Occallatibacter riparius: one gene and its partner. The protein of the gene in region 2 binds, or shares a complex with, the protein of the main gene of each other region. Links are inferred from orthologs where the notes say so. Each region holds a gene or a part of one and is shown on either strand. Other genes may lie near its edges.

What was found.
Region 1: the proteins of uvrB (region 2) and MOP44_RS00885 are in contact, whole or in part, in a crystal structure (PDB 7EGT), measured with the Thermus thermophilus proteins. The link is inferred for Occallatibacter riparius from one-to-one orthologs. Residues at the interface, in WP_096411307.1 of Thermus thermophilus: Glu23, Leu25, Arg26, Asp27, Gly28, Glu29, Arg30, Phe31, Arg55, Glu326, Asp327, Phe328, Glu379, Ser382, Gln383, His398, Gly400, Arg401; in WP_096412145.1 of Thermus thermophilus: His654, Arg656, Phe657, Gln666, Asp668, Glu669, Lys680, Arg681, Leu682, Ser683, Lys685, Tyr686, Ala687.

Annotation. Positions count from the first base shown.
Region 1 is NZ_CP093313.1:241,466-245,157, forward strand. Bases 167-3,543 are described here. They hold MOP44_RS00885 (ATP-dependent helicase), read right to left. Parts: upstream 3,151-3,543; coding sequence 367-3,150; downstream 167-366. Other genes in these bases: MOP44_RS00880 (GRP family sugar transporter), read right to left, coding at 167-305; MOP44_RS00890 (Nif3-like dinuclear metal center hexameric protein), read right to left, coding at 3,248-3,543. Outside these bases: more of MOP44_RS00880, read right to left, coding at 1-166; more of MOP44_RS00890, read right to left, coding at 3,544-3,692. UniProt on the Escherichia coli protein: A helicase with DNA-dependent ATPase activity. Unwinds DNA duplexes with 3'-5' polarity. Translocates on single-stranded DNA with 3'-5' polarity. Initiates unwinding more efficiently from a nicked substrate than double-stranded DNA.
Region 2 is NZ_CP093313.1:5,771,484-5,774,771, reverse strand. Bases 233-3,205 are described here. They hold uvrB (excinuclease ABC subunit UvrB), read right to left. Parts: upstream 2,729-3,205; coding sequence 737-2,728; downstream 233-736. Other genes in these bases: MOP44_RS23650 (hypothetical protein), read left to right, coding at 2,814-3,205; MOP44_RS23660 (hypothetical protein), read right to left, coding at 481-633; MOP44_RS23665 (hypothetical protein), read left to right, coding at 233-363. Outside these bases: more of MOP44_RS23665, read left to right, coding at 1-232; more of MOP44_RS23650, read left to right, coding at 3,206-3,288. UniProt on the Escherichia coli protein: The UvrABC repair system catalyzes the recognition and processing of DNA lesions. A damage recognition complex composed of 2 UvrA and 2 UvrB subunits scans DNA for abnormalities.

The DNA of each region.
Region 1 (3,692 bases), 5.5 Mb from region 2 along the record:
ATGGCCGCGACAATCAGGATGTTGGCCACGTTGAATACCACGCCGCCCAGCACAGCAAACAGCAGGTGCTTGCCGTCAGCGGAGCGGAGGTTGGCGATGAAGCTGTCGGGGCTTGCGGGGTCGGTGTTGCCCATGGTGAAGCCGAGGATGAGCGCGATGAGGACGATGCCGAAGACGTAGTCCCAGTAGAAGAGCTCGAAACGCCAGCCTTTGGCGAGCTTCTGGGTGTTAGCCCAGCTTCCCCAGCAGATCATGGTCACGATCATCATGAAGAGCGCGACCGGGTACAGGCTTGGAATGTACATGCGCAGGTTTCCTGAATGCGAGAAACAGGATACCTTAGCTGCGCGGCAGGGCGCCGGTGCCTCAGATCTTCTCGAGGTTGGCGAACTTTTCCATCAGCTTCTTCATGCCGTGGCGGGTGAACATCACGGTGACCTTGGCGTCGTCGCCTTCGCCCTCGCGCATCAGCACGGTGCCTTCGCCGTACTTGGAATGACGCACGCGCTGGCCTTTGTTCAGGCCACTCGCGCCCTTCGCGTCGGGGATGTCCATCTTTGGCCGCGCAAAGGAACCAGCCTTCACTACTCCCTTGCCGCCGAAGAAGCGGGCGATGTTGTCGATGGAGTCGGCGTTCTTGGGCGCCGAGCCGGGCCCGCTGCGGGTATTCGCGCTGACTCCTTGACTGTAGGTGAGGCGTGGCCTCTCCTGGCTCTCGTTTTCGTAGTCGAAGTGGCGGTCGCCATCATCGTCTGATCCGCGGCGCTGGCCGTACGAAGAGCGCCCATAGGAGTAGCTCGCGCCTGCCCAGGCCTGCGCGCGGGGGCTCAGGTTTTCAATAAGCGGCGGAGGAACTTCTTCGAGGAAGCGCGATGGGATGCTCTGCTCGGGCGCGTCGTTGCCATAGCGGCGGCGATACTGCGCCCGGGTCAGCACCAGCGTATTCATGGCGCGGGTCATGCCGACGTAGCAGAGGCGGCGCTCCTCTTCGAGCTCTTCGGGATTGTTCAGTGTGCGCGAGTGCGGGAAGAGTCCCTCTTCCATGCCGGCGAGGAAGACTAGCGGGAACTCGAGGCCCTTGGCAGCGTGCAGCGTCATCAGCGTCACGCGTGCGTCGGGATCGAACTGGTCAGTGTCGCTGGCCAGCGCGGCGTGATCGAGGAACTCGGCGAGCGTCTCGCCACGAACCTCGGCGTCGTGCGCGGCGTTGGCGAGTTCCTTCAGGTTTTCAATCCGGCTAAAGGCCTCGGGCGAGCCTTCGGTTTCGAGGGCCTTGATGTAGCCGGTGCGGTCGTTCAGGAAGCGGATCAGTTCGGGGAGGGTGGCGGCTCCGCCCGGTGCGCGGAAGCCTTCTACGGGTGCTTCGCTGCCGGCATCGCCACCGTTCGACGGCGCAGGACTGACCTTCGAAACTTTTGTGGTCCAGCCCGTGGATGCAGATGCAGGCTTCTCCTCCTTAACTTGCTTTGGCATCTTGAGGAACGGCTTTTTGGGCTCGGCTGCGAAAGGAGAGAAATTGGAGAGATTGAGCAGCGACATTTGATCTTCGTTGCCGCCGAAATTGAAGTCGACTGCCTCGGCATCGGCTACGGCTTCGTTCTCATCCGCGCTCAGCTCGGTATCCGCGGCTCCGAAGGAGAAGTCGGTGTCGGCGTCTTCGTCGTCGCTTTCTGCGATGTCGGCGGATAGCTTGCCCGCGAAGTCGGGGTCCATCATGGCTTGCGCGTCGGTGATCAGGGTGCGGAAGGAGTCGAGCGCCATGAGTGCGCGCGTGGGGATCAGCTTGTTCTTAATGGCCGCGGCGACCGCTTCCCATGTGGAGGTGCCGGTCTCGAGCGCGAGCCGCTCGAGCGTGGCCAGCGTGGTGGCGCCGATGCCGCGGGCGGGCGTGTTGATGACTCTCTGCAGCGCCATGGAATCGTGCGGATTCCGCACTAGGCGCAGGTAAGCCATCAGGTCCTTGACTTCAGCGCGCTCGTAGAAGCTGAATCCGCCGACCATGGTGTAGCGGATGTTGTAGCGGCGTAGTGATTCTTCCACCAGGCGCGACTGCGAGTTGGTGCGGTAGAGAACGGCGCACCGGCCCTGCTCGCCCTCTTCGTTGTTCTCGCGGAGGAATTTCTGGATGCGATCTGCGATGAACAGCGCTTCGTTCTCGCCGTCGGGCGCTTCGTAGTAGCCGATCAGCGATCCGCCCTGGCGATCGGTCCAGAGTTTTTTGCCCTTGCGCCGCAGGTTGTTGGCGACCACTGCGCCGGCGGCTTCAAGAATGTTCTGCGTGGAGCGGTAGTTCTGCTCGAGGCGGACGATCTTGGCGTTGGGGAATTCCTTCTCGAAGTCAAGGATGTTCTTGATGTCGGCGCCGCGCCACGAGTAGATGCTCTGGTCTTCATCGCCTACGGCGCAGACGTTCTGTGCCTCGCCTGCCAGGAGCTTCATAATTTCGTACTGCGGGCGGTTCGTGTCCTGGTACTCGTCGACGAGCAGGTAGCGGTACTTGCGCTGATAGCGCTCGCGTGTTTCGCGCGAGACCTTCAGGAGCCGGACCGTCTCAAGCAGCAGGTCGTCGAAGTCGAGGGCATTGTTCTTGCGCAGATCAGCCTTGTAGGCTTGGTAAATATGGGCGATGCGCTCGCTGTTGGGATCCTTCGATGCGAGGTAGAACTCCTGCGGATCGACCATGTGGTTCTTGGCCCAGGAGATGCGGCCGAGCACCGTGCGCGGGGTCAACTGCTTGGTGTCGATGCCCATGCGCCGCATGATCTGCTTGACGATGCTGGACTGGTCGTTCTCGTCGTAGATGGCGAAGCTGCGCGTGAGGCCTTCGCCGTTGACCTTCAGTGCCTCGATATCGCGGCGCAACATGCGCACGCAAAGCGAATGAAACGTGGAGATGAGCGGCTTCTGCAGCGATGCGTGACCGATCAGGCGGTCGACGCGCTCGGCCATCTCCGCGGAGGCTTTGTTGGTGAAGGTGACGGCGAGGATGGAATCGGGCGCGATGCCCTTCTCCGTGATGAGCCAGGCAATGCGCGCGGTAATGACGCGCGTTTTGCCCGAGCCTGCGCCGGCAAGGATAAGGAGCGGCCCTTCTGTGGCTTCGACGGCCTCGCGCTGTTGGGGATTCAGTTTTGCGATGAGCGATGACAAGAATACAAATCCGGAGGGAAAAGCCCTTCCTCCAGTTTACCTGTTGGCGAGTTGTCGTGCTTTCTACTGGTTCTCAGGGCCAGTCTCCCGATTGAGACTAGACGGATTTCTCGGGAAGGACCCAATATGGGTCGCCGGAGGAGATGAAATCGACGGGGACTTCCGGGACCAGCGGCCCGAGCCATGCGGGCGCATCCTGCTCGCCCCACTCCTCAAAGCGCTCATGGTTTATGGCGATGAGGCCCTTGGGGTGCGGCAGGCCCAGGCTGATGCCATCGCGGAGGTAGGGGAAGGCATCGCAATCCTGAGCTTCGCTCATCAGGACGACGTCGCAGGTTTGCAGGGGCTTGAGGATCTCGACGAGTTTGTGTGCGCCGAGTCCGACGCGCTTCACGGGCAAGTTCGGATCTCCGATGACCCGCATGCTGGGAGAGTCAAGCGAGCGCGCGACGTGCCGCGCCACATCTTTTAGCGGGGCCGGCGGGATTTCGAAAGCGATGGGGATCATCTGCCCTTGCACCGGGACGATGTAGTTTTGCCAA
Region 2 (3,288 bases):
TCCGGAGGTATCCAGAAGTGGACGAAGACCGACGGAATCTGGCACCTTCTCTACACGCTCCAGGCCGGTCTCGACCTCGGCGTTCCCTACGCAGTGTCGAACTATCCCAGCCCCGCCACAGCCGGCTGCCGTAACCTCACCGGCAAAGTCAATGGGCAGGGAACCGTGGAACTCTACGCCGTCACCTCCACCGTCAGCGCCAGCGGCGACCAGGGCGCCGATCCCAACAAACTCGTCAAGGTGATCGACCTCCTCAAGGCGACCACGCTGCCCACCGAAGGTGGCCTCGGCCAGTTCACAGTCATCCGCACCGCCGCCTCCGGAGAAGTCCTGCGCGGCGTAGCCTTTGCCCCCAGGAAATAAACACGGAAAAGCCCTCGCGCAATGCGAGGGCTTTTCCTTTCCCTTTGCGGGTGCCCCCGGTCCCTCGCCTTTGGGGGCCGGGCAGGGAAGCGGCTCAATACGGATGACTCCGCTAGTTCACAGCGACATTCGCTCCTGTACCGCAGCCACCTCCGGCCCAATCCCGCTGAATGCCGCCGTAATCTCCCGCGCCCGTTTAAGCGCGGCCTCCACATTCGGCAGGATGTTCTCCCGGCCCACCTGCTGCGTAAACTCCGACCCCGCCAGCAACTCTGCCAGCTGTTCCCGCGCCCCGCAAAGCAGCAGCGTCCGTCCCGACTTATGCAGCTGGCCCGCAATAGTAAGCTGTTTTTTTGAATGAGTTAAACAAGAATCAGCCGAAAAGGAACTCCTTGTCCCGCAGATCCTTAATCTGATCCCGCAGCTTCGCCGCCTTCTCAAACTCGAACTTCTTCGCCGACTCCCGCATCTCCGTCTCCAGTTTGGCGATGAACTGGTCCACATCCGCCTGTGAGGTAAACTCCGGCACGCCCGCAGTTTCCTCTTCGCTGATGTCGCCATAATCGGCCTTGAGGATCTGCGCCAGCCCCATCTCCATCGTGCTGATCACCGACTGCGGCGTGATCCCGTTCTCCTCGTTGTAAGCCCGCTGAATATCGCGCCGGCGGTCGGTCTCCCCGATCGCCCGCTTCATCGAGTCCGTCATCCGGTCCGCATAAAGGAGCGCCCGCCCTTCGACGTGCCGCGCCGCCCTCCCAATCGTCTGAATCAGCGACCCCGACGACCGCAGGAATCCTTCCTTGTCTGCATCCAGAATCGCGACGAGCGAAACCTCTGGTAAATCAAGGCCTTCCCGCAAAAGGTTAATGCCGATTAGAACATCGAACTCGCCCTTCCGCAGTCCCTGCAGCAGCTTCACTCGCTCCAGCGTTTCAATCTCCGAGTGCATATACCGGCACCGCACGCCCACCTCGGTGTAGTAGCCCGCCAGGTCCTCAGCCATCCGCTTGGTTAGCGTCGTCACCAGCACCCGCTCGTTCCGCTTCGCGCGATCCCGAATCTCCGCCAGCAGATCGTCGATCTGCCCCTTCACCGGCCGGATCTCCACCTCGGGATCGATCAGCCCCGTCGGACGGATCACCTGCTCCACAACTACCCCCGCCGACCTCGTCAGCTCATACGGCCCCGGCGTCGCCGACACGTAAATCGTCTGGTGCACCCGGTTCTCGAACTCCTCGAATTTCAGCGGCCGGTTGTCGCGCGCCGACGGCAGCCGGAACCCATAGTCCACTAGGTTCTGCTTCCGGCTCTGGTCCCCGTACCACATCCCATGCACCTGCGGAATCGTCGCGTGGCTCTCGTCCACAAACACCAGATAATCCCGCGGAAAGTAGTCCAGCAATGTAGGCGGCGCTTCACCCGGCAGCCTGCCCGAGAAGTGCCTCGAGTAGTTCTCAATGCCGTGACAGTAGCCCATCGACTTGATCATTTCCAAGTCGAACCGCGTGCGCTGGTTCACGCGTTGCGACTCCACCATGCGCCCCTGCGACTCCAGCACCGCCGTCCACTCCGTCAGTTCTTCCACAATCGACTGGATCGCCTGCGCCTTCCGCTCCGGCTGCACCACGTAGTGGCTCTTCGGATAAATCGGCAGTCGCGAATACTTCTGCTTTACCGTCCCGAACAGCGGATCAATCTGAGCCAGCGACTCGATCTCATCCCCGAACAGCTCAATGCGATAAGCATTCTCGTCGTAAGTAGGGAACACCTCGATCACGTCCCCGCGCACCCTAAAGGTACCGCGCCGGAAGTCGGCATCGTTCCGCTCGTACAGAATCTCCACCAGTCGTCGCGTAATGTCCTTGCGCGCGATCTTCTGTCCCTTCTCGAGCAGCAGCAGCATTCCGTAGTAAGCCTCCGGCGAACCGAGGCCGTAGATGCACGAAACCGAGCTGATGATGATGGCGTCGCGGCGCTCGAAAAGGCTTCGCGTAGCACTTAAACGAAGCTTGTCAAGTTCCTCATTTATAGTGGCTTCCTTTTCGATATATAGGTCGCCGGCGGGAATGTAAGCTTCGGGCTGGTAGTAGTCGTAATAGCTGACGAAGTATTCGACCGCGTTGTTGGGAAAGAACTGTTTGAACTCGTGGTAGAGCTGGGCGGCGAGCGTCTTATTGTGCGCCAGGATCAGCGCCGGCCGGTTCACCTGCTCAATCACCTTGGCCATGGTGAAGGTCTTGCCGGAGCCCGTAACGCCCAGCAGAACCTGGTGCTTTTCACCGGCAGCCAAGCCTGACACGAGCTCTTCAATGGCCCTCGGCTGGTCGCCTCTGGGTTTGTATTGGGTGACGAGCTGAAAGTCCATGGAGGGATTATAGCCGCGTCCGGAAGGCGAAGATGGAGCGAAGCTGCGGCTTGCGCGAATCTGCTGAGGTGTAAGCTCTTAAGCCATGAACTGGCGGCGGGGATTATTGCTGGCTGCAATTCATCTGGCGGTGGCGATCCCGTGCGTCGTCTGGGAAGAATCCCATATCTGGCAGTGGCTCCGCGAACGGGAGAGCATTCCCGTGACGCCACCGCCAGTGGTACAGCCGAGCGATGGCAATACGGTCTACTTCAGCCCATGCGGCGGCTGGGAGAATTTCTCGACGGCAAGGACGCTCATCCTTGGCGCGGACATGCCGGCAATCGCCATCTCTGGTTGGAGGATGACGTGTCCGGGTCGGTGGCAGATCGCCGGCATGGCGGGCGAGACTTGGTTCCATCACTCGCGCTCCGTCGAGGAGAAGGCATCCCTGGGGCTCTGCGTCTGTGTTGCGGTTACATGGCTTCTGGTTGGTGGGTTTCCCCTAAGACGTCACCCGCGGTGGTACGAGGAACCAGGCGGCTTCATTACTTATTGCACGCTCTGCTCGGTCGCTCTGG